Regions from separate parts of the Buttiauxella sp. AC142 genome, predicted to be linked through region 3. Evidence: predicted binding sites of a transcription regulator. Region 3 holds the regulator's gene; each other region holds the start of a gene.
The links. Region 3 encodes Fur, which represses iron uptake genes when iron is present. Its sites were predicted from a motif close to ATAATAATGAGAACNACTATCAA; they were not measured.
Positions count from the first base shown of each region.

Region 1: the regulator Fur is predicted to act here: its motif matches at 7,580-7,602, upstream of fepD (Fe(3+)-siderophore ABC transporter permease).
Region 2: the regulator Fur is predicted to act here: its motif matches at 2,758-2,780, upstream of fhuF (siderophore-iron reductase FhuF).

Region 1 is NZ_CEEDCH010000001.1:994,726-1,005,069, reverse strand. It holds gene cstA (pyruvate/proton symporter CstA) at 1-89, opposite strand, end outside; gene entH (proofreading thioesterase EntH) at 342-758, opposite strand; gene dhbA (2,3-dihydro-2,3-dihydroxybenzoate dehydrogenase) at 759-1,511, opposite strand; gene AC0IWZ_RS04495 (isochorismatase) at 1,514-2,368, opposite strand; gene AC0IWZ_RS04490 ((2,3-dihydroxybenzoyl)adenylate synthase) at 2,383-3,999, opposite strand; gene entC (isochorismate synthase EntC) at 4,000-5,205, opposite strand; gene fepB (Fe2+-enterobactin ABC transporter substrate-binding protein) at 5,289-6,254, shown strand; gene entS (enterobactin transporter EntS) at 6,255-7,511, opposite strand; gene fepD (Fe(3+)-siderophore ABC transporter permease) at 7,624-8,631, shown strand; gene fepG (iron-enterobactin ABC transporter permease) at 8,628-9,620, shown strand; gene fepC (iron-enterobactin ABC transporter ATP-binding protein) at 9,617-10,344, shown strand, end outside.
Region 2 is NZ_CEEDCH010000001.1:3,877,908-3,888,251, forward strand. It holds gene rsmC (16S rRNA (guanine(1207)-N(2))-methyltransferase RsmC) at 1-609, shown strand, start outside; tRNA gene AC0IWZ_RS17970 (tRNA-Leu) at 730-816, shown strand; tRNA gene AC0IWZ_RS17975 (tRNA-Leu) at 846-932, shown strand; tRNA gene AC0IWZ_RS17980 (tRNA-Leu) at 967-1,053, shown strand; gene AC0IWZ_RS17985 (DUF1435 domain-containing protein) at 1,106-1,345, opposite strand; gene AC0IWZ_RS17990 (GGDEF domain-containing protein) at 1,617-2,681, shown strand; gene fhuF (siderophore-iron reductase FhuF) at 2,799-3,590, shown strand; gene AC0IWZ_RS18000 (PTS sugar transporter subunit IIC) at 3,641-4,987, opposite strand; gene AC0IWZ_RS18005 (YbaK/EbsC family protein) at 5,242-5,700, shown strand; gene AC0IWZ_RS18010 (helix-turn-helix transcriptional regulator) at 5,750-6,355, opposite strand; gene AC0IWZ_RS18015 (LuxR C-terminal-related transcriptional regulator) at 6,476-7,126, opposite strand; gene AC0IWZ_RS18020 (helix-turn-helix domain-containing protein) at 7,310-8,188, opposite strand; gene pobA (4-hydroxybenzoate 3-monooxygenase) at 8,228-9,412, opposite strand; gene AC0IWZ_RS18030 (threonine/serine exporter family protein) at 9,714-10,344, shown strand, end outside.
Region 3 is NZ_CEEDCH010000001.1:1,140,944-1,151,287, reverse strand. It holds gene pgm (phosphoglucomutase (alpha-D-glucose-1,6-bisphosphate-dependent)) at 1-963, opposite strand, end outside; gene seqA (replication initiation negative regulator SeqA) at 989-1,537, opposite strand; gene ybfF (esterase) at 1,722-2,498, shown strand; gene ybfE (LexA regulated protein) at 2,634-2,915, shown strand; gene fldA (flavodoxin FldA) at 3,067-3,597, shown strand; gene fur (ferric iron uptake transcriptional regulator) at 3,884-4,336, shown strand; gene chiQ (ChiQ/YbfN family lipoprotein) at 4,426-4,758, opposite strand; gene chiP (chitoporin ChiP) at 4,806-6,203, opposite strand; gene glnS (glutamine--tRNA ligase) at 6,676-8,343, opposite strand; gene nagE (N-acetylglucosamine-specific PTS transporter subunit IIBC) at 8,646-10,344, opposite strand, start outside.

The DNA.
Region 1 (10,344 bases), 150 kb from region 3:
TCGCCACGATTGAGTGCGATATAGCCGAGCGCGAATGCACCGATCAGTGCAAGCACAGCCCATATGAGGTGTTTCCCTGGATTATTCATCTTTGTTTTCCATGTGTAGACCAGAAGCAGAGGTGTTACCGATTTGTTCTAGATCAAGCACGTGGATTTAACAATATTGAAACGAGAGAATGGAGTGGTTTGACCAGGTCTTTACATCAGCTTGTTAAGGAGATCACGATGCGGGGTGCGGCGGGGGAGAAAAGCTGCCGGATGACGCTGCGCTTATCCGACCTACGAATGACATGCGGTTTTGTAGGGTGGATAAGCCGCCAGACGTCATCCACCACAAATTCACCCTATCGTCGCCGTCGTCAACCGACTCGTGCAACACCGCTTGCCGCGCGCGTCGAAGATGGCAATTTCCCACACCTGGGAAGTCTTCCCAAGATGCAGCGGTTTGCATACGCCGCGCACTGACCCGGATGCAACAGCGCGATGATGGCTGGCGTTTATCTCCGTTCCCACCACGCACTGCCCGTCAGTGGTCGTCATAAATCCCGCCATCGACCCGAGGGTTTCCGCCAGCACCACCGACGCGCCGCCGTGCAGCAAACCAAACGGCTGCTGGGTGCGGTTATCGACCGGCATTTCCGCTTCCAGGCTTTCGTCGTCCATGCGTGTGTAAACAATACCGAGATGCTCAACCATCGTTCCGGCGCTGGTTTGGTTTAGCTCGTCGAGCGATAACTGCCGTTTCCAGAGACTCATTCAGGCTCCCAGCGTAGCGCCGCCGTCAATCACAATATCCTGCAATGTAATGTGGCTGGCGTGCGATGAGGCGAGGAACAGAATGGTGCTGGCGATTTCCTGCGGACGCGCGATTTTGCCCAACGGAATGCCCAGTTTGAACTGATCCGGGAATCCCTGAATGCGCTGCTGCTCGGCATCCGGCGTTTTCCACAGCGTGCGCTGCATATCGGTATCGGTCGAACCGGGCGACACCACATTACAACGCACGCCGAACGGTGCCAGCTCCAGGCCGACCGTTAACGCCAGGCTTTTCAGCGCCGCTTTTGATGCGCCATACGCCGACATTCCGGTGCGCGGCGTGTGGGCCGCGTCCGATGCGACGGTGACAATCGCCCCACTTTGCTGTTCGCGCAAACGCGGCATGACGGCGCGGAACAAATTAAACGCCCCGCCTACGTTTACGGCAAAAGTATCCTGCCAGTCCTGCAACGCCAGCGCGTCCGTCGCCCCCATGCGTAAAATTCCTGCCGCATTCACCAGTACATCAAGCTGTGGCTCGTTGCTCAATAAACGCTGCGTAACGGCGGCAACCTGTTCGGCATCCGCCACGTTTAACACTTCAGTTTCAAATGGATAGACTTCCAGCGGGAAGGCCAGATCGAGGCCGACGACGGTCGCCCCGGCGTCGCTAAACGCCCTTGCGGTGTGATAGCCGATGCCTTTTCCCGCGCCAGTTACCCAAACGGTTTTGCCACTAAAGTCGATGTTCATGCTCAGGAACCCCGCGACAGCAGCGCCCACCAGGCGTCGATCGTCGGGTTTTTCGCCAGCATCACGAAATCAATATCCGTGTGAATTTTGCGCCAACGAGCCGCCAGCGCCATCATGCGCACCGAATCCAGACCGTAATCAATCAGGTTTTCGTCATCTTGCGGAATGTCGGATTCATCAAGCAATGGCAGCACGAGTTCACGCAGTTGCTCTTTATTCTGCGGTGCCGCTTCCGGCAATAAATCACGCGTCATCACCACGCGCCCGGAACGGCCTGCGGTGTATTTGAGCGCCATCATGTGTTCTTCGCGGCTGAAATCTGCCAGCGCATCGGCCACCATAAACGGTTTGATATCACGCATAAACGCGTCGGTTGCCGTCGTCATGCAGCCGATATGGGCGTACACGCCGCAAATAATCAGCTGATTGCGGCCCGTTTCTTTTAACACTTGTTCCAGCGGCGAGCGGATAAACGCGCTGTAGCGCCATTTGGTCAGCACAGTGTCGTGCTCGTCTGGCGCAAGTTCCGCGACCACTTTCTGACGCTCAGGATGTTTGTTTAAACCCGGTCCCCACATGTCGTTCAGCAGCGCACGATCTTCATCGCTTTGAGCGTTAGGTTGCGCGGTGTAATAGACCGGAATGTTGTGGCGTTTGCAGTAATCGCGCAGCGCAGCGATGTTAGCGATAACCTGCTGGATCATCGGGCAATTATCGCCCCAGAAATCAATGAAATATTCCTGCATATCGTGAATCAGCAGCGCCGCACGCTCAGGCTCAAACGCCCAATTCACTTTGTTTTCCGGGATGTCGGCAGCCGTCGGTAAGGTGTATGCGTTCAGTTTTGGAATAGCCATAAATTCTCCGTCTATCAGGAAGCCAGTTGCTTATCAGCAATCAACTGGCGCAAACGTTTTTTGTCCACTTTTCCCACCGCAGTCAGCGGCAGGTTTTCAACGATTTCAATGCGATCGGGCAGTTTGAAGTCCGCAATGCCGAGTTCACGCAGATAACGGCGAATCTCTACGGCGCGGAACGGACGCAGGCCGACGATAAACGCGCAGCTTTTCTCGCCCAGCAGGCTGTCTTCCATCGAAACCAGCGCGGCATGAACGATCTCTTCGTGGCGCAGTAACAGGTTTTCGATCTCTTCAGCGGCGATCTTTTCTCCGCCACGGTTGATCTGATCTTTCTCGCGCCCCTGAACCGTGATGTAACCGTCTTCGGCAATAGAAATCAGGTCGCCCGAGCAGTAGAAACCGTTGGCATCAAAGGCACTGGCGTTGTGTTCCGGGCTGCGGTAATAGCCACGGAAGGTGTACGGCCCGCGCGTCATCAGGCGGCCCACTTCACCGTGCGGCAACGCATTACCATTTTCATCTGCCACCCAAACTTCATCGTCCGGGCACATCGGTACACCCTGGGTTTTGAAGATGTGCTCATTGTCGTCATCCAGGCGCGTGTAGTTCACCAGCCCTTCAGCCATGCCGAAAACTTGCTGTAGCTGGCAGCCAATTTCTGCCGGAATGCGTGCAGCCAGCGCTTCGCTTAAACGTGCGCCGCCCACTTGCAACAGTTCTAAAGATGCGAGGGATTTATTGCTGCCCCACTCGCCAATCGCTTGCAGCCAGAGGCTGACAGCAGGCGGCACCAGCGCGGTGACGTTTATCTGGTGGCGTTCAATCAGCGGGAAGCAGAGCGTCGCGCTTGGGTCGTTTGCCAGCACCACGCGCCCACCGCCGTAAAATACGCCCAGCGAACCCGGCGAACTCAGCGCGTAGTTATGCGCCGCGGGAATCGCGCACAGGAAACGGGTATTGGCATCAAAACGGCAGATTTCCACGCTGCGGCGAATGCTGTAGTAGTAATCGTTGTGCGTGCGTGGAATCAGTTTTGGCGTGCCGGTGCTGCCGCCGGAAAGCTGGAAGAAAGCCACTTCGTCAGCCGCCGATGGGGTGGCGACAAAGTTCTCTTCCGGCTCGCCGATCAATGCGCTCAGCGAACGTTCGCGATCGTTTTCATTAAGCAATACCGCCATGCGCAGCGAGGGATTTTGTTGGCACAGCGCATCAAGGAAATCATCGTGGGCGAACAAATTGTGTTTGCGATCGGCAATCACCACCGCCGGTTCAATTTGGCGGGCATATGCTTCCATTTCAGTGCGCTGATGGCTGAACAGCGCGTTCACCGGAGCCACGCCAATTTTCAGCAGCGCAAACAGCGTGATATATAACTCCGCCACGTTGCCCAACTGCACCAGCGCGGTTTCGCCATTGCTCAGGCCGCGTCGTTTTAGCGCACACGCCAGGCGAGTAGCGGCCAGTTCCAGCTCGCGGTAGCTGTAATGGCGCTCACCTTCAATTAACGCAATCGCGTCATTTTTGGCCTGGCGGGTGAGAATATCGGTCAGCGGTAAATCCGCCCAGTAGCCTTTTTCGCGGTAGCGGGCAGCCAGGTCATCCGGCCAGCGGGTAAATTCGATAGCCATTTATTTAATTCCAAAAACGTTGAGCATGGTGGAAAGTTTGACGCCGGTTTCGCGCCATTCTGATTCGGGCGATGACGCAGGAACGATGCCTGCGCCTGCAAACAGTCGCACTTGCTTACCGCCGACGCGCGCGCAGCGAATCGTCACCACCCACTCACCATTCCCCTCGGCGTCGCTCCAGCCGACAATCCCGCCAAACAGTTCACGGTCAAACGGCTCAAGCTCGGCAATGAGTTTTTGTGCTGCTTCATGCGGGAAGCCACTTAACGCAGGCGTCGGGTGCAACAGGCAAGCCAGAGAAAGTGCGTTGTCCTGGCTGTCTTTAATTTGGCCGTAAATCGGCGTGGCGAGGTGCCATAAGGTCGGCGTGGTGATTAATTCAGGCGTGTCGGAAAGCGTTAAATACTGGCTACGCGGCAGCAAAACATCATGCATCGCTTGCGTTACCAGGCCGTGTTCGTGGCGGTCTTTGGTGGAACGCAGTAACTGCGCGCCAATTTCGCTGTCGCGCTGGATATTATCTTTATCACGACGCGCCGAACCCGCGAGTGGCAAGGAGCTGAAATTCTTGCCTGATTTGCGTAACAGCAATTCCGGGCTGGCGCCGACCAGCGAACTGCCATCCGGCAACGGCACGTGGAAGTTATAGCTGGTCGGGTTCTGGCTTATCAGGCGATTAAGCAGCACGTCGAGATCAACAACCGCATCGGTTTCAATATCAATCAGGCGCGAGAGCACCACTTTATCAATATCCGGCTGGGCGGTAGCGGTGGCGGCATGGGCTACCATTTCCATAAATTTTTCTTGTTCAGGAATCGCCTGGCGCGAGGCAATATTCAGCGCCTGGCCGCCGCGTTTTTGGCAAGCCGCATCCTGATGCTGTGCGCGTGAAAACGGCTGCCAGCTTTCGGGGATGAATAATGCGGAAGGCTGGCGCGGGTCAAATGGGATAGCCCCTACGACAACAGGCTTTTCGATGCCGTGCTTGCGGGCGTTGTCGAATGCTTCGCGCAACTGAGTTTGCAGATGACCATGGGAATGTGCGCCGTCTAGCGCCGGGGTATCCAGACGGGTAAAGCAGCCGCTTGTGGAAAAACTGCGGTAAGGCGACATAAAGAAAAAACTGTCTGCACAATGCTTCACCGCTTGCCCTGGCGTGGATGTAAGCTGCTTTTCTTGTGGCGGCTTCGCCATTGACGTTTCCATGCATCCTCCGTAAAAACATGACAAAAGATAGTAATAATGATTATCATTTGCTTTTCGGTGTCGTAACCTAAAGAGAAAAGGACATGCTGTCAACAAAGGCTAAATTTTTTTTAACAATTCCCACACTCGTATTATTGAGTTTGAGTCACCTCGCCCATTCCGCCGACTGGCCAAGAACCATTACCGACAGCCACGGCTCGCACACATTTGAACAAGCACCAGTGCGCATTGTGTCAACCAGCGTGACGTTAACCGGCTCGCTGCTGGCGATTGACGCGCCTGTGGTCGCAAGCGGTGCAACCACGCCTGGAAATCGCATGGCGGATTCACAAGGTTTCCTGCGCCAGTGGGGCGATGTCGCGAAAGCACGCAATGTTCAGCGTTTGTACATTGGTGAAGCAAGCGCCGAAGCGGTGGCCGCGCAAATGCCGGATCTGATTTTAATTAGCGCCACCGGCGGTGATTCTGCCCTCGCCCTTTACGATCAACTCTCTGCCATTGCCCCAACGCTGGTCATCAATTACGACGATAAAAGCTGGCAGCAGTTGCTCACGCAGTTGGGCGGAATCACCGGGCATGAAAAGCAAGCCGCCGCAAGAATTGCCAGTTTTGACAAGCAATTGAGCGAGTCCAAAATGCATATGACGCTGCCACCGCAGCCCGTCACAGCACTCGTTTACACCCCAGCTTCACGCTCGGCAAACCTCTGGACGCAAGAATCTGCGCAAGGGAAATTGCTCCAGCAGCTTGGCTTCACGTTATCCACTTTGCCGGTGGCGGTTCATGCCAGCCAAAGCATGGGGAAACGTCACGATATCGTGCAATTGGGTGGTGAAAATCTGGCTGCCGGTTTGAACGGTGAAAGCCTGTTCCTGTTCGCCAGCGATGAGAAAGACGCCACCGCGCTTGAAACTAACCCGCTGCTTTCACACATTCCTGCCGTGCAGAATAAGCGTGTGTACGCGCTGGGCACCGAAACCTTCCGCCTGGATTATTACAGCGCCACGCAAATTCTGGAGCGGATGAGCCAGTTGTTTGCCAGTAAGTAGCTATTTGACGGTTGCCGCTTCGGTTTGCTCCGGGGCGGCTTGCAAATAACCGCGCAATTGCACCAACACAATCGCCAATACCACGCCGCACAACGTCAATGCTAAACCGCCGTAACTCGCTGCTGCGACTGGCGTTAACGCCACCGTCATCCCGCCTAAAATCGCCGCCCCTATCGCATCGCCCGTCACATTCTGCGCCGTCCATAAACCGTTGATGCGCCCTAACATCCCGTCCGGCGTCAGCGTCTGAATTAAGGTGTATTGCAGTAATGAGCTGATAGCGCTGAGATAGCCAAACAGCGTGAGGCACGCCAGCCCAAGCCCCCAAACCGGCATCAGGCTAAAGACCCCAATGGAGATAAACGACACGATTCCCGTCCCCAGCATAATCATGCCCGGGCGAACGTGATGCGCGATACGCCCGCTGGTCAACGCGCCGATTGCCGCCCCCAGCGGAACGGCGGCGTACATCAGGCCGATTTGCGCCGCACTCATATTCCAGTGCCCGGCGAGTGCCGGATACAACACGCGCACCGCACTCGCCATCGTCAGCAGCGCGCCGACTAACGCAATGCCGCCGATAACCGGATGGCCGACCAGGAAACGCAGCCCGTTCCACAACGAGAGCAGCGGGTTTTCACGCGCCTGCGGCGGCGGTGCCAGCTTCGGCAAACTCAGCAGCGGCAATAACGTGATAAACGTGCCGACGGAAGCCAGCGCGTAGTTCCATACCACACCGCCTGACGCCAGAAGCAGTCCGCCAATCATGGGTGAAATCACTGAACCCAGGCGCACGGTGAGCATGGTTATCGCGCTCGCCTGCATTAAATTTTCACGCCCAACCAGCGCAGGAGTCGCCGCCAGAAGTGCCGTCACGCCCAGTGCGCCAAAGAATCCATCCCACACGCCAAGCAAGTAAATCGCCGCCAGCGAAGGTTCCGGCAACGCGGCGTTAATCGTCAGGCCAATAAAACCGACGCCACACGTGGAGCGGGCGAGCAAAATCAGACGGCGGCGTTCATGACGGTCAGCCAGCACCCCGCCCATCATCAGGCCGATAAACATCGCACTGCCGGTGAGCGTCACCGCGAGGCCGACTTGCAGCGAGGAGCCGGTCAGCGTCTGGATTTGTACCGGAACGGCAACGCCGAGTAACCCCAGTGAGACAATGGAAATAAAGCGAGCAAGGAAGACGGCGCGAAAAGCGGGATGAGTCTTGAGCAAACTGAGATTTAGCAGCAAAGAATTGCGGTTCATTACAGGGCCTTAAAGCGAATTTTTCTTTCCGGGTGCGAGGCGGCTCATGCTAACATAAACAAATAAGAGTGATAATGATAATAACTATCATTAATTTTCATGAAAGGGATTTATGTTATTTCCACGGCCATCAACACGCGTTGTGACGCTGCTGATTCTGTTTTTGCTGTTGCTCTTAATGGCGGTGATGAGTCTGCTTATTGGGGCAAAATCTCTGCCTGTTGAGGTCGTTATCAATGCGTTCAGCGGTCAATGCCGAAGTGCTGATTGCACTATCGTGCTCGACGCTCGCCTTCCGCGCACGCTGGCAGGCATTCTGGCAGGTGGCGCACTCGGCCTTGCCGGGGCGCTGATGCAAACTCTGACACGTAATCCCCTTGCCGACCCCGGCCTGCTTGGCGTCAATGCCGGGGCCAGTTTTGCCATTGTATTAGGCGCGGCGGTCTGGAGTTTTTCTTCACCGATTGCCCTGCTCGGCATGGCCTTTGCTGGTGCGCTGTGCGCAGCCCTGGTGGTGGCATTTACCGGAAGCCAGGGCGGCGGGCAACTCAGCCCGGTTCGTTTAACACTGGCGGGCGTTGCGCTTGCCGCCGTGCTGGAAGGCCTCAGCAACGGCATCGCACTGCTTAACCCGGTGGTTTACGACCAGTTACGTTTCTGGCAGGCCGGAACGCTGGATATTCGCACCCTCGAAACGCTGAAAATCATCGTGTTGCCCGTGCTGGCAGGCTGCGCCATTGCCCTGTTTATAAGCCGTTCACTCAACAGCCTGAGCATGGGAACCGACACCGCCACCGCGCTGGGTAGCAAAGTTGCACGCACTCAATTGCTCGGTTTAATCGCCATCACGTTATTGTGTGGCAGCGCGACGGCAGCCGTTGGCCCGATTGCGTTTATCGGCCTGATGATGCCGCATCTTTCGCGCTGGCTGGTCGGAGCCGATCACCGCTGGTCGCTCCCCGTCACTCTGATTGCCACGCCTGCGCTATTGCTGTTCGCCGATATTGTTGGTCGCCTGCTGGTGCCGGGTGAACTGCGGGTGTCGGTGGTTAGCGCGTTTATTGGCGCGCCGATGCTGATTTATCTGGTGCGCCGCCAACGCAAAGGAGCGAATGCATGACCCGTCTCTCTCCTCGCTTACTGTTCGTCAGCCTGGCGCTATTGCTGTTCAGTTGCGCGTTAGGCGTGTGGAGCCTGGGCAGCGGCGTTTTACCGCTTTCGGTAGGCCAGGTGATTGACGCGCTGGCCGGTTCCGCACCGCGTAATGTTTCACTCGTCGTTGTCGAATGGCGCTTGCCCCGCGTGGTGATGGCGCTACTCATTGGCGCGGCATTAGGCGTGAGCGGTGCCATTTTCCAGTCGCTGATGCGCAACCCGCTCGGCAGCCCGGATGTGATGGGCTTTAACACCGGAGCCTGGAGTGGCGTGCTGGTGGCCATGGTGCTATTCGGCCAGCATCAAACCGCTATTGCTACCTCTGCGATGGTCGGCGGCGTTGTTACCGCACTGGTGGTCTGGCTGCTCGCGTGGCGTAACGGCATCGAAACTTTCCGCCTGATCATTATTGGTATCGGCGTTCGGGCGATGCTGGTCGCGTTTAATACCTGGTTACTGCTGCACGCCTCGCTTGAAACGGCCATCTCCGCCGGGCTGTGGAATGCCGGTTCGCTCAATGGTTTAACCTGGGGGAAAATCTTCCCGGCCGCACCATTAATGCTGTTGGCGTTGGTCGTTGGTGGATTGTTGGTCCGGCGGATGCGCTTGTTGGAGATGGGCGATGACAGCGCCTGTGCGCTTGGCGTTTCAGTTGAGCGTTCGCGCCTGATGCTGATGTTAACCGGCGTGATTCTGACTGCCGCCGCCACCGCACTTGCCGGGCCGATTTCGTTTGTCGCCCTGGTCGCCCCACACATTGCGCGTCGCCTGAGTGGCACTTCGCGTTGGGGTTTACTGCAATCAGCGCTCTGTGGTTCGGCGTTATTACTGGCGGCAGATTTGTGCGCTCAACATCTTTTCATGCCGTATCAGTTGCCGGTTGGCGTGGTCACGGTAAGCCTCGGCGGTATCTATTTAATTGCCTTGTTGATTCAGGAGTCCCGTAAAAAATGAGCCAGATTTCCGCTCCACCGCGCCTGCATGGCGAACAGCTCACATTGGGATATGGCAATCATGTGGTCGCCGACGGTCTGACCGTTGCCATTCCTGACGGGAAATTCACCGCCATTATTGGCCCCAACGGCTGCGGGAAATCCACGCTGCTGCGCACCCTTAGCCGCCTGATGAAACCAATGCACGGCCAGGTGTGGCTCGATGGCAATGAAATCCACCGTTTTGCGACCAAAGAAGTGGCGCGCCGCGTGGGTTTGCTGGCGCAAAACTCCAGCGCACCGGGCGATATCAGCGTAGCGGAACTGGTGGCGCGTGGGCGATATCCACATCAGCCGATGTTTTCTCGCTGGCGAGAAGAAGACAAACAGGCGGTAGAACGGGCGTTAAAAGCGACGAATATTGAGGATTTGGCTGACCAACCCGTTGATACGCTTTCCGGCGGCCAGCGCCAGCGCGCCTGGATTGCGATGGTGCTGGCGCAGGAAACGTCCATTCTGTTGCTGGATGAACCTACCACCTGGCTTGATATCAGCCATCAAATTGATTTGCTTGAACTGCTGCGCGACCTGAACCAAAAGCAAGGTTTTACCCTTGCCGCGGTGCTGCATGATTTGAACCAGGCCTGCCGCTACGCGACTCACTTAATCGCGCTGCGAGATGGCAAAATTATCGCTGAAGGCGCGCCGACAGAGATTGTCACGCCCGAGCTTATCGAAGCGATTTA
Region 2 (10,344 bases), 2.7 Mb from region 3:
TTCTATCACGGTCGTCTGGAAAAACAACCGCAATTTGATGAACATTCCTGGTGGGATGAATATCAACACAATGATATGACGATCAAAACTCTGCCAGGCGTGTTTAGCCGTGATGGCCTGGATACCGGCAGTAAACTGCTGCTTTCCACGCTCACTGCGCATACTAAAGGTAAAGTGCTGGATGTCGGTTGTGGTGCGGGTGTGCTGGCAGTAACGCTTGCCAAACATTCCCCAAAAGTCCGTCTGACTTTATGTGATGTTTCTGCTCCGGCCGTTGCTGCGAGCCGTGCAACGCTTGCTGCCAATGAAATCGAAGGCGAAGTTATTGCCAGTAACGTCTATTCCGAAGTGAATGGTCGTTTTGATATGATTATCTCTAACCCACCATTCCATGATGGCCTGCAAACCAGCCTTGATGCAGCTCACCAGCTGATTCGTGGTGCGGTTCGTCATCTGAATATGGGCGGTGAATTGCGTATCGTGGCTAACGCCTTCCTGGCGTATCCAGACGTGCTGGATGAAACGTTTGGCAACCACGAAGTTATCGCCCAGACAGGTCGTTTCAAAGTTTACCGCTCAGTTGTTATGCGTGGCGTGAAGAAGCGCTAACACTTTGTTGTGCCGCTTTTTGCAGCGATTAGAAAAGCGGCGCTAAATTAACTGTTGACGACGCGCAGAAAACATCTAGAATGCGCCTCCGTGGTTACAATACTTCGGTGTTGTGGGTATGCGAAGGTGGCGGAATTGGTAGACGCGCTAGCTTCAGGTGTTAGTGTTCTTACGGACGTGAGGGTTCAAGTCCCTCTCTTCGCACCATTAACCACGCAAGATATCGTTCGCACTGCGCGAAGGTGGCGGAATTGGTAGACGCGCTAGCTTCAGGTGTTAGTGTTCTTACGGACGTGAGGGTTCAAGTCCCTCTCTTCGCACCAATGCGAAGGCGATATCTTAGATAAGACTTGATTTGCGAAGGTGGCGGAATTGGTAGACGCGCTAGCTTCAGGTGTTAGTGCTCTAACGGGCGTGAGGGTTCAAGTCCCTCTCTTCGCACCAACTCTTATCACCCTCTTCTCGCTTCACTCTTGTCATTCTCAGTTTTACTTCCCTATTTCATTGCTTCCAGATTCATCATCACAAGCGCAAGCCCACTGGCAAATGCAACGCATGATGGCAACAGCACAAAATGACGTAACCGTTTATGGTACAACATGCCCGTGGTCGCCAATAACCCCAATACAATCAGCACCCGCCACTCGCTAAACGTAAGATCAAGATACAGCAAAGCAGCAACAACCCCTCCAGGAATCAATACTCCCCACCCGCTTTCTAACCGCCGTTGTAAAATCATAGCTATTGCACCAAGTGGTAATGATAACCAATATCATATGATATAATTTCTCGTTTGTCAGCCTGGTGTATTCACCGTTTTACATTAGAAATGTTAAGCATTCCTCATCATCTGATGACATATTTTCCTTAAGGTGATAGATTGAGCAACGATGTTAAATCCATAAATAAAAAATATATAATCACATTGAATCATCACTTCGCCTATCTCTTTTTATAATATTATTCAACAACATAACGTTGAGCATGAGTGTAAGAACTATTCTGATATGACAGCAACAACCTGGCGCGCATTACTCAAAGGGAAGCATCAACTCTCGTTGCGTTTATTTTTATTACTGAACGCATTCTCTGCGGGATTTAGTATCGTGTCGCCGTCAGCCAACACTCAACATTTCACCGCGCCCATCATCATGGTGCTGGTGATCAGCCTGTCGTGTCTGCTTTGGCAGTTCATTAACAAAAAGAAACTAATTAATATTAATGTGGTTTCGTTAATTATTGGGCTGCTTTGGGCCTGGCATATCTATATAAAAGTAAGTGCGATGCCTGTCGTCGATCTTAATTTCCTCATTATCGCTTTATTGGCGATATTATTTATTGGCTCGATTTCTTTTATCAATAATATCCAGGCCTTTTTCGCATCATGCTTGCCCGCAACCGCCGTCATTTTATGGCTCGACCATGGCGAAAACTGGCCACGTGTATTGTATTCAGTCGTCCTCCCCGGAATTGGCATCACGATTCAACATATCATTCAGAAACGTAATGATAATTTCACCCGTCGATTGATGGATAAATTACTCGAAGAAAAAGAAACGCTTAATGATTTGAGTATGCTCGATCCACTCACGGGTTTGTATAACCGCCGTGGGTTCCGTAACCGTCTTGATACCATCCTGGCGTTAGGCTCAGGCCAGCATTTCGTTCTGCTGTTAGATATTGATCATTTCAAAGCCTACAACGACAACTACGGCCACAGCATGGGCGACCAGGCTCTGACGCATGTTTCAGCCGCGATTCGCGATGCAGTTCGCTCACGTGATGTCGTTACGCGCTATGGCGGCGAAGAATTTATGATATTGCTGACGGATATTGATGCCGAACGCGCCATTCAAACGGCAGAGCGAATTCGCCAACGCGTGTACGATTTGAAAATCCCTCACCTGTTTAATGACGACGTCGCCACTCATGTGACCGCCAGTATTGGTATCGCAGCACTTGAGCATTCCGATATTGAAGAAGCACTCCGCCAGGCAGATACCGCACTCTATCGGGCAAAACGTCAGGGTCGTAATAGCATCCTGATTAGCGATTCACTGCTACCGGCTTAAACCAATACCGCATAACTTCCTCCCTTTTTTATTGCGCATAAAATGGCCTTGCCAAAGGCATTATCTATAGATAGGATTGGCAATCATTATCATTTGTATTAGTGGTCTTGTTTGTCGATGGCGTTTCAATCTACACAGTTTGATGATTATCTGGCGTGGCAACCGCCTTTTGCGAGCGTACAACCCACGCTTGCGGATGAGCTACGGGCATCATTCACCGCGCACAGACCCTATTTCAACGACATCATCAAACTCAACGAATCTGCGCCCGCAAACAGCCTGACTCTCCGCCAATGGTCGCAACCAGCAACCCTTGCCTCCCTTCTTGCCAGCTACAGTGACCATATTTATCGTAATCAGCCACAGCTTGCCCGTGAGGGAAAACCACTAAAGTCACTGTGGGCGCAATGGTATCTGGGTTTACTGGTCCCACCGTTGGTGATGGCGCTCGTGACGCAGCCGCGGGCGTTGGATATCGATCATCAGCGCATCCAGGTGGAATTTCACGAAACGGGTAGAGCCGCCACTTTCTGGTTAGATATTCAGGAAGACAAAGTTGCCACCACGCAGCCGTTAGTTCAACGCCTGGAAAAGTTGCTTGTTACCGGGCTAATGCCGGTGGTTGATGCTCTGGAAAATAGCGGCGAAATTAACGGGAAACTTATCTGGAGTAATACTGGATATTTGCTGAACTGGTTTTTTGGTGAGCTTAGAGAACTGCTGGATGAATCCACAATTGCCGAGTTACGCCACGTCTGTTTCTTTGAAAAACAGCTGAAAAACGGCCAGGACAACCCGCTCTATCGCACCGTTATCCTTCGTGAGGGTTTGTTGGTACGTCGTACTTGCTGCCAGCGCTATAAACTGCCGGATGTTCAACGCTGCGGTGATTGCACTTTAAAGTCATAAAACAAAACGGCGGGTTTCCCCACCGTTTCATCTCATTTCTCACTATCCAATTAAGCCGCCTGTTGGCTCTCTTCGCCAGACGCTTTTTGTGCTTCTTCTGCTTCTTGTTCCAGCAATTGCTTCTCGTACACTTTGAAGAACGGGAAGTAGATGATGGCAGAAACAACGGCCAGCAGAATCACCAGAATTGCTGCGCGGAAATCCCAACCCAGTGCCCATGCAGCGCCGATAGGTGCTGGAGCTGTCCATGGTACAACTGAAATCACACGCCCGATTAAATCCATCTTCATTGCTCCCCAGGCCAGAACGGCGTTCACCATCGGTGCCAGCAGGAAGGGAATAAAGAACACTGGGTTCATAACGATTGGTGTACCGAAAATGACCGGCTCGTTAATGTTGAAACAGGTAGGAACGATACTCAGGCGGCCAATTGAGCGCAGGTGCGCTGACTTACTACGCAGGTAGCAAATCACCAGCCCCATCGTTGCACCCGAACCACCCACCACAATGAAGAACGTCCAGAACGCTTCCATAAAGATATGTGGCAGCGGTGCACCTTGTGCCAGTGCGCTCTGGTTCATACCCAGGTTGGTCAGCCAGAACATTTGCAGCATACCGGAAACGATAGCCGCACCGTGAATCCCGGCAAACCAAAGCAGGTGGCCAATCAGCACCGCCAGCAGAATCGCAGGCAATGAGTCAGCCGCAGACACCAGCGGTTTAAACACCGACATAATCGCTTGTGGAATCAGCATATCGAACTGCGACTGAATAAACAGACTCAGCGGATAAAGCGTCAGCACCACAACAAGAACCGGAATCAGGAGATCAAAAGAGTTTTTGATCATCGGTGGCACCTGGTCTGGGAGTTTGATCCCAATATTGTGCGCTTTAAGGAAACGCATCATCTCAACGCAATAAATCGCAACCAGGATCGCAGTGAAGATCCCCGTTCCGCCAAGGCTATCCATTGGCATGACGCCTTTGGTTTTCGGTGCCGCCACCAGCAAAAATGCCATCAGCGAAAGCATCGCGCACATGAACGGATCAAGGCCGTGCGACTTCACATAGTGTTTACCGAGGTTGTAAGCAATAGCCGCACAAATGTAGATAGACATAATGCCCATCGTCATATCAAACGGCGTCAGAATTTGCCCTTCAAACTGTTTTGCCATGTCCAGCCACGCACGCGCAAAACCCCAGGTGGTGGTTGGCGAGAATGGAGGATAAGCAAAGACCAGCAGGAACGAACCGACAATCATAAATGGCATCGCAGAGATAAACCCATCACGGATCGCCATCACGTGGCGTTGTGAGGAGATTCGCCCAGCGACAGGGCTAACGTAGTTTTCTACAAAGCGAAATATCAAATTAAAGGCTGCATGATTCGTAGACATAGGCTGCTCTTATTATTGGATACAGGAAGGTGACCGTTTCAGTATTCATCGCTATTTCATGCACTGCAACCGGTTACTGAAACCGGTTGCAGTGATTGTGAAGAAGATCGAGAAATCACTGAATCTTTGGCTTCTTTAGGCATTTCACATCACAACATCACCCTTTCACTCAGCATTCAGAGGGCGAATTTCACTGGTTTACATATAGCACAGACTTATGCCAAATTATTTGCTGGCTAAAATGGGAGAAAAGCATGAGCCTGCAGTCCGTCCGGCAATTTTTTGCCGAAAACGCCCCTGATATCGACATCATAGAACTGAACCAAAGCACGGCAACGGTGGCCCTGGCTGCAGCGGCTCATAATGTTGAACCGGGTCAAATTGCTAAAACATTGTCGTTGAAAATAAAAGATCAGGTCGTGCTGGTTGTCGCGAAAGGTGATGCACGTCTGGATAATAAGAAACTCAAAACCGTATTTGGTGCCAAAGCTCGCATGTTAAGCAGCGACGAAGTGGTTATCTGGACAGGCCACCCCGTAGGCGGCGTTTGCCCGTTTGGTCTGGAGAATCCTTTAACGGTTTATTGTGATATTTCACTGAAACAGTACGAAGAGGTTTTACCCGCGGCCGGGGCGACTCATAGCGCGGTACGGATTTCCCCGACTCGCATGGCAGAACTCACCGCCGCACATTGGGTCGATGTTTGCCAATAAACAGAAAACTGAGGATAGGCTAACTCTCCTCAGTCATATCTGACAAACTTCACATTACCGGGTTGCGCGGCGACAAATTCAGCTCTTGCATACCCTGTTCACTGATCATCCAGGCAAACATTTCAGCATCACTTTTCAATGACAGGCGACGCAGCGCACTGCTTTTTTGCGCACTGATGGTTTTATAATTTTTTTCGAGCAGAGTCGCAATTTGCGTCAATTGCCAACCTTTGCTGATTAGCCGTAACACACGACGCTCAGAAAAAGTAAGATTCGTACTGACCACTTCCGCACATGTTGATTGCGCCGCTTTCTCTTGCAATAACAGCCTGCTAATTCTTTCGACTTCGCCGCCGCTATTAAAGACATGCTCAATAAAACTGCTCATCGGCTCATGCAAAGAAAGTAATGACGTTCTGGAAGTCAGCAGGCGTTCAATGGCGATATTTGTCAAATGGGCGGGCAAGGTGATAATCCAGTGAACCTGCCGATACTGATTTTTCAGTGAATTAAGGAGTTCACATTCATTGAAAACTTCTTGCAGCGAACTGTCCAACTCTAGTACCACGACATCAATCTGAAGCAATACTTCGGGTGTAAGCTGTGAGTAGTCAGACAGTAAAACCAGCGATGACTTCGGCGCCTTCTCTGCCATAATCACCTGTAAACCCTCACACATTAATGGCCGCTTACTTACAATAGCCGCGCGACAGAATGGATTACGCAAAAAAATCCTTGTTTTGCTTTCCTGCATTTTTATCTCCTTATAAAACCGCTATTTTCCTGACAACGCACAACCTAAAACGTGAAGATCTTTCTCGCAGTTTAGTCCCAGTTTTTCCATGGCATGCCTTTTGTGCGCACTCACCGTTCTGATATCGCGCCCTAAGTTATGCGCCACCTGGCTAACATTATGTCCAAGGAATAATTGCCCGATAACCTGAACTTCGCACACCGTTAACTCAGTGGTAATTCTTTCTTCCAGGATACTTTTAACGATCGGGCTACACAGCATTGATTTTGAATTAAAAGATTTACTGACCAGATCGGAGAAAGTCGCGGTTGGCTCATATTGGGAAATAATGACTTTCACCCCCAAAGCGGCAATATAATTCAGTACACTGACTTTATGATTACGAGTGTAAGCAATGATATTCGCTGAAGGTTGTACCGTTCGGCACCAGTTAATAAACTTTATCTCTTCGGCAAGTTGGCTGGTTGATTCACTGATATTTAAAAGGACCATGACGTCAGGTATTTTTAAAATCCCCGAGTAAGCTTCATCCAGTCGTTTGATAACCTTAACTAATCCATTTATTTTTAACTGAGTCTGTAGCGTATTGACGATTCCTGCTGCGGTTAATACACAAGGCATCACAACGATTATGGGGCTGGAAATATTATTTACAGTGATATTATTTTGCATATCATTCCTTTGATCAATATATAATAAACTATAAAAAAGGAAGGATAAGACTTCTCAGTCAACATTTAAAACAGAAAGAAATATTTATGATGAAATATTATTTCCGTTAGTGACATTATTTACAAATTGCTTTTTATTTTAAATTAGCCATAGTTAATAGCGTATTAATTTTCATTAAATATATTACATTTCATGAATGGGATGATTGCGAAAATCTTTTGGTGTCGTCCCGGTATAGCGGCGGAAAAAACGAGAAAAATAAGTCGCATCACTGAATCCAAGATATTCCGAGATCTGGCTTATCGTCATGCTGGTATAAAGCAAACTACGCCTGGCTTCAAGCAACACGCGCTGATGCAGAACGTTAAGGGCGCTACAGCCATAAAACTCATGGCACAAGTTGTTCAGATGAACGCTCGATAAACCCACCACCGTTGCATAATGCGTTACCGATAATTGCTCTCGATAGTGGCGTTCCACTAATTGATTAAACTGATGAATAACAGAACGCTTTCGTTCAACACGCGAACTACCACTCGGCGCAGGAGCGCACTGCCGATTAAGCCAGACCAACAGCGCACCGATCAGCGAATGAAGCATCATATCTCGTGCCTCGCCCTGTCCTTGATACTCGTTCTGTAACGTGCTGAACAACGTATTAATTTGCCTGCGCGAATCCTTCACCGGGACGCAAGCGGCTTGCGCTAATACTTGCAATGGTCGGCCGAATTGCTGTTCAAACTGGGCGATCAAAGGCGCTGAAAACGAAAGAATATAACCCTGAGCACCGGGTGAAAATTTAAAACCATGTACGCACAATGCAGGCACCACTTGCAGACAGGCATGAGCTACATGATGCTTTTCGCCTTCAATATCTATCTCTACCTGCCCTTTATGCAGATATAGCAACTGAACCAAATCGGCATGCTGATGAATACGAATATGCCATTCATAAAGACTGCTGCGACTGTGAATAGACTCACAATGCAGCAAATCCGCCGCAGGCCAAATGCGGCTTTCACCATAAAGTTTAAAGACCGGAATACCGGTGTTCAGACTCATACCATCCTCTTGTCCAATGTTGCGTCGAACAAGTGTAGTTTATTCAACGGATTCGAAAGCAAGCCCAACATAGTTTTCTGCAATCGTCGTCAGCCCGGCGCGTGATTTCAGGTAATACTCCCGGTCTGCCTGCTGCATCTTGCGATCAAACGCGTTCATGCCTGCAAAATCATGCAGCAGATTGGTCATAAACCAGCTAAAACGTTCGCCTTTCCAGACCCGGCGGAGCGCCATCGGTGAGTAAGTTTCCAGCAGGTCAGTTCGCCCTTCGTGATAAACCTTTTTCAAAATCCGGTACAGATAATTAACATCAGACGCCGCCAGATTCAGCCCTTTTGCACCAGTTGGCGGTACGATATGCGCAGCATCTCCCACCAGGAACAGGTTGCCATACTGCATCGGCTCGACCACATAACTGCGCAGCGGCGCAATACTCTTCTCAAGTGAGTGACCAGTCACTAACTTTTCTGCCAACTCTTGTGGCAAACGCTGTTTTAGCTCGTCCCAGAAGCGCTCATCGGGCCACGCTTCCACGTTATCGCTCAGCGGAACCTGCAAATAGTAGCGGCTTCTGGTTAGTGAGCGCTGACTACACAAAACAAACCCGCGCTCATGGTGAGCGTAAATCAACTCATGATTCACAGGAGGTGTGTCAGATAACAGGCCTAACCAGCCAAAGGGATAAACACGCTCGTACTCTTGCGTGACTTGTGCAGGAATGGCTTTGCGTGAAACGCCGTGAAACCCATCGCAACCCGCAATATAGTCACAATCAATACGGTAAGTTTCGCCCTGCTTTTCAAAAGTGACGTATGGGGAATCACTTTTAACATCAAACAATTGTACATTGCTGACGCCATACATTGAGACGGCATCCGTTGCCCGCCGCGCATCCATTAAATCTTGCGTGACTTCAGTCTGGCCGTACACCATAACCGTCTTTCCGCCCGTCAATTCTTTGAGCGGAACAGGGATTCGCTGACCATCAACCAAAAATTCAACGCCTTCATGAACTAACCCTTCAGCATCCATTCGCTCACTGACGCCCGCCTCCCGCAATAAATCCACAGTCCCGCTTTCCAGAACTCCCGCCCGGATACGCCCTAAAACATGTTCGGGGGTTTGTCTTTCGAGCACGATATTGCTGATTCCTGCATTGTGCAGCAATTGCCCTAACAACAAACCCGACGGGCCAGCACCAATAATGACGACTTGAGTTTTCATAGAATACGCTCTCTGCCCTACGGTTATATGAATGTTTCTTTTATGTTTCATAAATGCGCATTCATGCATTTTTATCGTCATCAGAGGGAAAAAGAAGGCCAAAATCGGACTGAAACGTGCACTTTTCGAAACTCACACTAAGAGTGTGGGCGAGTTCATATTTCGCCGAAATAGTGTGCGAAATAGGTTATCTGGATAAATGTTGATCTGGCCCGCCTGAGTACGGGGGGTGGCCTATGTTAATAATGGGAGATGTTAAAATTTGAGCGGCGTCACCGCTTTCATCTATTAAAGGACAGGCATGTCGACAGAAGTAAACTTACAGCGCGATGTCACCCGGCTCTGTATTCAGTGCGGGCTTTTCTTGCTGCAACACGGTGCGGAAAGCGCACTGGTTGAAGAACTTTCCAGCCGTCTGGGCATCGCTTTGGGGATGGATAGCGTTGAAAGCTCCATTTCAGCAAACGCCATTGTTCTGAGTACTATCAAAGATAATCAGTGCCTCACGACCACGCGCAAAAACATCGACCGCGGCATCAACATGCACGTGGTGACGGAGGTGCAGCACATTGTGATCATGGCCGAACACAAGCTATTAGATTGCAAAGATGTTTTAAAACGCTTCGAGCACATTAAACCACTGCGTTACCCACGTTGGTTGGTGGTGTTGATGGTCGGCCTTTCCTGCGGCTGTTTCTGCAAGCTCAATAAGGGCGGTTGGGATGGCGCGTTTATCGCGTTTCTGGCAGGTTCAGTGGCGATGTATGTCCGGCTGATACTCACCGCACGCCATTTACATCCACAGATTAACTTCTGTATTACGGCTTTTGTCGCCACGTCGATTTCAGGCTTGCTGATTGCCAAAGGGCCATTTGCCACCACGTCTAATATTGCGATGGCGGCAAGCGTGTTGCTGCTGGTGCCGGGTTTCC
Region 3 (10,344 bases):
CGGATTCATCAGACCAGCAGGCGTGACGATACCGTGGCGGTCGTAATCCGGGTCGTTAGCAAATGCCAGATCGAATTTGTCACGCAGCGCCAGCAAACCCGCCATTGCGCATTCGGAGGAGCAATCCATGCGGATAGCGCCATCTTTATCCAGATGCATAAAGCGGAAGGTTTGATCGACATGATCGTTAACAATCGTCAGATCCAGATTGTAGTGTTTCGCTATGCGCTGCCAGTATTCGATACCGGAACCGCCGAGCGGATCAACACCCAATTTCAGACCCGATTTCTGGATGGCGGCCATATCAACGATGTCCACCAGCCCTTCGATAAACGGCTGCACCAGATCTTGTTCTTGTACGTGACCGCTTGCCCAGGCTTTATCCAGAGAGATGCGTTTTACATCTTTCAGACCCGCGGCCAACAATGCGTTGGCGCGATCTTCAACCACTTTGGTGACGTTGGTATCAGCCGGACCACCATTTGGCGGATTGTATTTGATACCACCATCTTCCGGCGGGTTGTGCGAAGGCGTGATGACAATACCATCGGCCAGTGCGCCACCGTTTTTGTTATGCGTCAGAATAGCGTGCGAGATGGCAGGCGTTGGCGTGTAGCCATTTGCCTGTTGCACAATGACATCCACACCGTTTGCAGCCAACACTTCGAGCACGGAGATAAACGCAGGTTCAGATAACGCGTGGGTATCTTTGCCAACGTAGCACGGCCCGGTAATGCCATTTTTTGCACGATCTTCAGCAATCGCCTGAGCAATCGCCAGAATGTGAGGTTCATTGAAACTATGACGTGCCGCACTACCACGGTGGCCGGAAGTTCCGAACTTCACCGCGTGTTCGCTATTCCCCACTTCAGGCTTCAGCACGTAATACTGGGCCGTCAGTTGGGCTACGTTAATCAAATCGCTCTGTTGTGCCGGTTGTCCTGCACGAGGGTGGTTAGCCATTGGCCTTTCCTTCTGACGCGAGGTGTTAAATTGTGCCGCAAACCTTTTCAATCAATTCCGCCGGGAATTGCATTGATTGCATGATGTGTTCGATCATGCTGCATTTACGGCCTGTATTGGTATTGGTGATAACCCAGTATGGCGTACCTGGGACATGCTTAGGTTTGGTCTGGTTACCGTTTTGCAGCAGCGTTTGCTCGTTACCTGCAAAGTAGACACGGGTGCGACCGTGAAGCGACTCGGTCGCTTCACCAAAAGCATGAGCATCTAAGGTATACAGAGTCGAAAGCACCATCATGAAACGGTTAACGGCTTTCTTTTGCTCCGCATATTCATCAGACAGCAGCAATTCACGCACCGCACGAACACGATCGCGTGCTTTGTTTACAGGTTTGGCTTCCGGGGCAGGTGCAGCAGTTGCCGCCGTCTGGCCGGTAGATGCAGGTGTAGCAGGAGTTTGACCGGCGGTAAATTTCAACATGCGCCGTAAAATATCGGACGCGCTTTCACCAATGTGCTGCGTGTGGCTGGCAATGTAGCGATAGAGCTCGTCATCAACTTCAATTGTTTTCATCTTAATCCAGTGCGATATCTTTTCTGAATACAAGTTGTTGGGATTATAAGGACAAATCCCAACCTCGGGTAGCGCCAAGCTTTTGTCACCCCACAAAGTCAGACTAAACTGGAAATTTGCGGCAGTGCGGCAGAATGCCGTTATGATACCCTAACCTCACGAAGTAAAAAAAAAGAACTTTGCCATGAAATTGAATGCTCGCCTGCAAACTGCGCAACAATTGACTAGTAATTCTCCCATCGTCCTTATTCACGGTCTTTTTGGTAGCCTTGATAACCTCGGCGTGCTGGCCCGTGACCTTGGACAGGATCATTCGCTATTGCAGATTGATCTGCGCAATCATGGGTTATCGCCGCGTAGCGAAGAAATGAACTACTCTGCGATGGCGCAGGATGTGGTTGAAACACTTGATGAATATGGCATTAAGAAAGCCATTATTATCGGCCATTCTATGGGCGGGAAAGTGGCAATGGCGTTAACCGCCATCGCCCCGGAACGTGTTGATAAATTAGTGCTGATTGATATCGCCCCGGTGGATTATCAAGTGCGTCGCCACGATGAGATTTTTGCAGCGATTAATGCAGTTACCGAGGCAGACGTTAAAACTCGCCAGCAAGCCGCCGTCATTATGCGCGAGCATCTTGATGAAGAGGGCGTGATTCAGTTTTTGCTGAAATCCTTTGCCGATGGCGAATGGAAATTCAATGTGCCGGTGCTGTGGGAGCAATATGAGAATATTGTCGGATGGAAAAACATCCCTGCCTGGAACGAACCGGCGCTGTTTATTCGCGGGGGTGCATCTCCTTATGTTGACGAATCTCACCGCGAACAGCTGCTTTCGCAGTTCCCACAGGCCCGTGCGCATGTGGTTGCCGGTGCTGGTCATTGGGTTCACGCCGAAAAACCTGATGCTGTTTTGCGCGCAATTCATCGTTATATTGATGAATCCGCAGCAAACTGATTAAAAACAAACCGACTGGCCGCAAGTTGCGGCTAACGCGTTGGCGCGCAAGCCATGCTGATGTATGATTGCGCGCTAAATTGCGCCAGAGCACCCCGCTCAGTGCCACCTGAATTCCCTGTCAGTAGTCTAATCATGGCAAAAGAACAAACGGACCGTACTACATTAGATCTGTTCGCGGACGAGCGTCGCCCGGGGCGACCAAAAACAAATCCGCTAACGCGTGATGAGCAATTGCGTATCAACAAACGCAATCAACTCAAGCGCGATAAAGTACGCGGCCTGAAGCGAGTGGAGCTAAAGCTCAATAACGATGCGGTAGATGCTCTCAACCAACTGGCTGAAGCGCGCAATATCAGCCGTAGTGAGCTGATTGAAGAGATACTACTCGCACAACTGAAGCAGCATCTCAGTTAGTTTTAGTGCTATGTCCTGGTATGCAATGTTGCAGTCTGTGCACACCGGGGCGATAGCAGTTTCCGCACCACGAAGTGTTCTGCTATGATTGCCCTATCTGTGGCCAAATAGCAGCCACCATACCATTAAGTATCAAGAGGTTATTTTACTCATGGCAATCGTAGGCATTTTTTTCGGCAGCGACACTGGTAACACCGAAAATATCGCGAAAATGATTCAAAAACAGCTCGGTAAAGAAGTTGCTGAGGTGCATGACATTGCTAAGAGCAGCAAAGAAGACCTGGAAGGCTTCGATATTCTGCTTCTCGGCATCCCAACGTGGTATTACGGTGAAGCACAATGCGACTGGGATGATTTCTTCCCGACGCTGGAAGAAGTTGATTTCAATGGCAAACTGGTTGCTCTGTTCGGCTGTGGCGACCAGGAAGATTACGCAGAATACTTCTGTGACGCGTTAGGTACTATCCGCGACATCATTGAGCCACGCGGCGCAGCTATCGTCGGTCACTGGCCAACTGCGGGCTACCATTTCGAAGCCTCTAAAGGCCTGGCTGACGACGATCACTTTGTCGGTCTGGCTATCGATGAAGATCGTCAACCAGAACTGACGGCTGAACGCGTTCAGAAATGGGTCAAGCAAGTTTCTGACGAGCTGAACCTGGCTGATATCATCAACGCCTGATTCTGGATGTGACGCAGCTTTTAAACGGGTTGCGTCACATTGATAGATATTATCGATTAAAATAATTGCTACAAATTTTTAACTTTTCAGTTTGTCCCTGTACAATGACCTCCTGATCAAAAAGCTAGCAAGGCAAACAAATCGCGACTCAGCCGCCATTTTTTAGCTTGATTATGCATAATACTTGCGGTTCCCATTTAGAAGTGGCAGTTCTATAATGAGACGCATTCATCTTAACGCTCACCCTGAGTCCGAGCGAATCGTTAAGCAACAGGACAATTTCCGCATGACTGACAATAATACCGCATTAAAGAAAGCCGGCTTGAAAGTCACGCTTCCGCGATTAAAAATCCTTGAAGTGTTGCAGGGGCCGGTGAACCACCACGTCAGTGCGGAAGACCTCTATAAACGTCTGATTGATATGGGTGAAGAGATTGGTCTCGCCACCGTATATCGTGTACTCAACCAGTTTGATGATGCAGGCATTGTGACTCGTCATAATTTCGAAGGCGGCAAATCCGTATTCGAACTGACGCAGCAGCATCACCATGACCATCTGATCTGTCTGGATTGCGGCAAGGTTATTGAATTCAGTGATGATTCAATCGAAGCCCGCCAGCGCGAAATCGCAACACGTCATGGCATTCGTCTGACTAACCACAGCCTGTACCTTTACGGTCACTGCGCTGAAGGTGATTGCCGTACTGATGAAAACGCACACGAAATCAGCGAAAGGTAATCCGTATATTCTGGCTTCTGATTCAGGAGCCATGCATAAAAAAACCGGTGAGGACACTCACCGGTTTTTTTATGGCTTACGCACTACCATTATTTGTTGTTAGCGCGAATCTCTTGCCAGATTTTATCGCATTTAGCTTTTACCGCCTGATCATTACCCGTGCGGGTCGCCTGAATACAGTTCTGGTAATCCAGGGTACGAACCGTTTCTTTCTTCGCGAAATCCTGATGCTCTTTTTCCTGAGCCAGTACATTCAACACGCTTTGGCAGGCCTGAATTTTATCCGGATTACCTTCTGCGGTGTTAATACAGGCGCTATACGCTTGTTTTAGTTTCGTATCTTCCGGAGCCGTTTTAGGTTGTTGCTGCGCACACGCACTCAAACCTAACGCCATCACCACTGTCAGAACGATTTTTTTCATGCTTGATATCCTTAAGAAAACCGGGCGTTTTCACGCCCGGATTCGAATCAGAAGATGGTGAACGGTGCGATAACAATGAATTTCACGTCACGCTCATCCTGGAAGATGTTGCCGTAACCACCGCCCCAGCTTGGGATGTCGGAATGGTTGTCGTACTGAGTGAAGTGCAGTTTGAACAGAGTGCCTTTCGCACGGCCATCCTGAACGGTATACAACGCATCAAGGCTGTACGCAGATTCTTTCAGGCGGTTATCCGCATCGTAGTAACCGTCTGTGGTTGGTTTGGAGCTTGGTTTGGCATCCCATGCGTAAACATAAGAAGCGCCCACCGCCCAACCCGCAAGATTCCAGTTGCTCAGGTCATACATCGCGCCTGCAAATACCGCTTTTTCACCGTTGGCGTTGAAGTCAGAGCGGTTATCCCACCACACATCAAGACGACCGTTGGAAGAGGCGTAGGTTGGCGTCATACGCTGTAGGAAGTAGCCCTGTTGGCCATCAGCCTTAACCATGGTTCCTTCAAGGCGCAAATCAACCTGGCCGACTCTGTATCCGAGAGTCAATGCCTGCAACCATGCGGTGCCGTCGTACAGATCGTTCACACTACCGTCAGAAACTTTGTCACGCGTGCCGTAGAACTGGTAGCTGGTGGTTAACGGGCTGCCCGCGATATCAAATTTGTAGCTCGCCTTAGTGAAATACTGATCAACATAACCTTCAGCCTGGCCAAATGCGGCCTCAAGAATCAGGTTATTTTTGAAGTCATATTTCGCGCCAAGTGAATGTAAGTATTCAACTTTGGTGTTCTTATCGTTCTGATAGAACTTGTCCATTTCCAGGTGCCACGGAGCTTTATACTCGTTGGTCCACATGTAGGAGAAGCTCAACGCACCAGAATCGCCATAGTCAAAGTTTGCACCAGCTTCTGCGCCCTGGTAAGTACCAGGCATGAAGCTCCAGTGTGGTGCTAACAGAGTTTGACCGGTTGGCTGAATGTAACCACCACGCGCCCATACCGGGCCGTATTTGAATTTAGCCGCTGCTTTATAGAGGCTGATGCCGCTCTTATCGCCGGAATAATCTTCGTCATAAGCTTTGTTAGAAGAGGAGAATGCGATTTCGTTTGGGTGACCGCTGTTAGCGTTTTCTGCCATTTCGATAGCAGTAAAGGCCGCAACGTCCAGACCAAACATGTCTGCGGCATAACCTGACTGGAAGTCCAGGTTTGCGTTCCATGTGGAGTGCGCAAGGTTAGTTTCGTATTTACCCGTTGTGACGTCTTTACGGTCACGCTCACGCTGCCAGTAATAAACGCCGCCGGTCAGCGTTGAATCATCAATAAAACCTGCTGCCGTTGCCTGAGGGATGACCACTAATCCTGAAAGAGCCGTAACACCTGCGATTGCAAGCGCCAGCGCACTACGTTTGCCACTAAACGTACGCATAGAAAATTCCTCTTTGACGAATAAATAATCGCTGGACGTTAAAAGACGTCATGTAGCGAAAAAAGTAAAAATGCCTAACGGCTAAAGCGGTTATGAATATTTGCCCGCATTACTGCTTCCTTAAGACTATTTTTCGCGACGCGAATTATCAACGACTTTGTAAGAGTTCATTCCGATATTATGACAGAGAGCACATAATTTATGAGTATTTGTAACAAATGACGACTCAAGAGTTTTATCTGGATAATTGAAATTATTAACATACAAAACTCTACATGAGAGCGCTCACATAATTAAACAAAGAATTATTAATGTTCCGATATTGACCGTGAAAATTTTGCAGTGAGGAGCGCAAATAACATTAATTCGCAACGCGAATGTGAAGAAATGTTTAACCAGATGATTCTAAAGCGAAAAAAAAACGCCGCGATTTGCGGCGTTTTTGTCATACATTGACCATGTAACCTTAGGGTTATTCGCCCATTTTGGCCCAGGTATCACGCAGCCCGACGGTACGGTTAAACACCAGTTTTTCAGCTGTTGTATAACGGCTATCCAGGCAGAAATAACCTTCGCGCTCGAACTGATACGCTTTGCTGATTTCGGCATTTTTCAGGCTTGGCTCGACAAAACCTTGCTTGATGACCAGAGATTCCGGGTTAATTGTGGCCAAGAAATCTTCAGCAGCCCCAGGGTTCGCCACGCTGAACAAACGGTCGTAAAGACGGATTTCAACCGGCAATGCATGTTCAGCACTGACCCAATGAATTACACCTTTCACTTTACGTCCATCAGCAGGGTCTTTGCTTAATGTGTCCGGATCGTAGGAGCAATGCAGCACGGTGATGTTCCCTGCTTCATCTTTCTCAACACGATCGGCTTTAATCACATATGCATTACGCAGACGAACTTCTTTGCCCAGCACCAGACGCTTGTACTGTTTGTTGGCTTCTTCACGGAAGTCAGCGCGGTCGATGTAGATTTCACGGCTAAACGGCACCTGACGGCTACCCATCTCTGGTTTGTTAGGATGGTTAGGCATCGTGACCATTTCAACTTCGCCCTGCGGGAAGTTTTCAATGATAACTTTTACCGGATCCAGAACCGCCATCGCACGCGGCGCGTTCTCGTTCAGGTCGTCACGGATACAAGATTCCAGGGCAGCCATTTCAACGGTGTTGTCTTGCTTGGTCACACCAATGCGCTTACAGAATTCACGAATAGAAGCGGCAGTGTAACCACGACGACGCAGACCAGAGATGGTCGGCATACGTGGGTCATCCCAACCCTCTACAACCTTCTCAGTCACCAGCAGGTTCAGCTTGCGCTTGGACATGATGGAGTATTCGAGATTCAGGCGTGAGAACTCGTACTGACGCGGGTGCGCAGGAATAGTGATGTTATCCAACACCCAGTCGTACAGGCGACGGTTGTCCTGGAATTCCAGCGTACACAGGGAGTGCGTAATGCCTTCCAGCGCATCGGAAATGCAGTGGGTGAAGTCGTACATCGGGTAGATGCACCACTTGCTGCCGGTCTGGTGGTGGTCGGCAAACTTGATACGGTAAATAACCGGATCGCGCATGACGATAAACGGCGAAGCCATGTCGATTTTCGCACGCAGGCACGCAGTCCCTTCAGCAAACTCACCGTTACGCATTTTCTCAAACAGCGCGAGGTTTTCTTCAACGGTGCGGTCGCGATATGGGCTGTTTTTGCCAGGAGAGGTCAATGAGCCGCGATATTCACGGATTTGTTCCGGAGTCAGTTCATCGACATACGCCAGACCTTTATTGATAAGCTCAACCGCGTAGTTAAACAGCTGGTCGAAATAATCAGAGGAATAACGGATGTTGCCGGACCACTGGAAACCGAGCCATTCAACATCGTGCTTAATGGAATCAACGTATTCGATGTCTTCTTTTACCGGGTTGGTGTCATCGAAACGCAGGTTGCACTGGCCTTGATAATCTTGCGCGATACCAAAATTCAGGCAGATGGATTTTGCATGGCCGATGTGCAGATAGCCGTTTGGCTCTGGCGGGAAACGGGTGCAAATGCTGGTGTGCTTACCATTGGCCAAATCTTCATCAATAATCTGGCGAATAAAGTTAGTTGGGCGGGCTTCGGCCTCACTCATCGCGGGTTCCTCTGTGCAAAAACTTTAGTTATCCGCCCATGATCTTATAAGCAAGCGTCGGAAACAACCTTTTGTTGAATAAATAAGGGGATTGGGAAGGGTCGGCGGAAGCCATAAAAAAGCGGCTGGAGAAAAGACTCCCCAGCCGCTAAAGGCACAATCTTACCCTTCATACTTCAAGTTGCATCTTTGTTGGTTATGTTCACTCACCCGAATCACTTAGTACACTAAGCTCATCGGGACTCGTTCTCTTGCCGCCGCGATGCAACTCGCATTATTTTGGGTACATAACTCAGGAGCGATTATTTGCCTTTAATTTCATACAGAGGCGTTTGGCCTGCAACGACGGAACCTTGCGCCTGGATAACCAGACCGCTGTAGTCGTCGATATTGCTGCAAACAACCGGGCTAATCATGGAGCGAGCATTGGCGTTCAGGAAATCAAGATCCATTTCCAGAATCGGCTGGCCTGCAACCACTTCAGCACCCTCTTCTACCAGGCGAGTAAAGCCTTGTCCGTTCAGCGCGACGGTATCAATGCCCATATGGACAACGATCTCAGCACCCTTTTCGGTTTCCAGACAGAACGCATGGTTAGTATTGAAGATTTTCACGATAGTACCGGCAGCTGGTGCGACAACTGTTTTCTCAGTTGGCTTAACAGCAACACCATCACCTACCGCTTTGCTGGCGAAAGCTTCATCAGGAACCTGCTCCAGCGCTACCACATCACCCGTTACTGGTGAAACCAGTGCCGCGATGGTTACAGCGTTTGGAACTGCCTGTGGTTTTGCAGCAGCGACTGGCGCAGCGGTCGCAGAAGCGGCAGCCGGAGCAGCAGCAACGTCGCCTACTGTTTTCATTGCGTTAGCAATTTTCTCAGCCACAAAGCCGACGATGATTTGCACGCTGGTTTTGTTCAGACGGATAACACCGGTGGCACCCAGGCGTTTAGCCAGAGATTCGTTCACCAGTGAAGAGTCTTTCACGTTCAGGCGCAGACGAGTGATACACGCGTCGATACCTGTCAGGTTTGCAGAACCACCTACAGCCGCAATGTACTGACGAGCCAGCTCAGAAACATCCTGATTGGTGTTGGTGCTGACATTCACGTCCTGACCATCAGCTTCATCACCTGCAACAGCCAGTTCACGACCTGGAGTCAACAGATTGAATTTGTTGATAGTAAAGCGGAACACAACGTAGTAAATCACGAAGAACACAAGGCCTTGCGGAATCAGCATGTACCAGTGAGTTGCCAGTGGGTTACGGGAAGAAAGCACCATATCCACCAGACCCGCACTGAAGCCGAAACCTGCAATCCAATGCATGCTTGCTGCGATGAATACGGAAATACCGGTCAGCACTGCGTGAATCAGATACAGAACGGGAGCCACGAACATGAAGGAGAATTCCAACGGTTCAGTGATACCAGTAAAGAAGGCAGCAAACGCACCTGCCATCATGATACCCAATACTTTGGCTTTATTTTCAGGACGCGCGCAGTGGTAAATTGCCAGCGCAGCACCTGGAAGACCGAACATCATGATTGGGAAGAAACCAGCCTGGTAACGACCAGTAATACCAACAATACCCGTACCTTCAGCGATAGATTTAGCACCGCCAAGGAACTTAGGAATGTCGTTGATACCGGCAACATCGAACCAGAACACGGAGTTCAGGGCGTGGTGCAGACCAACTGGAATCAGTAAACGGTTAAAGAACGCATACACACCTGCGCCGATAGAACCCATTTTCTGGATGTGCTCACCGAAGTTCACCAGGCCACTAAACACGACCGGCCAGATAAACATCATGATGAAGGCAACCGCGATCATCACAAAGGAAGTGATGATCGGCACCAGGCGACGTCCGCTGAAGAAGGACAATGCTTTCGGCAGCTCAACGCTGCTAAAGCGGTTGTACAACTCGGCGGAAATAATCCCGACCAGAATACCGACAAATTGGTTTTGGATTTTAGAGAACGCAAACGGCACCTGA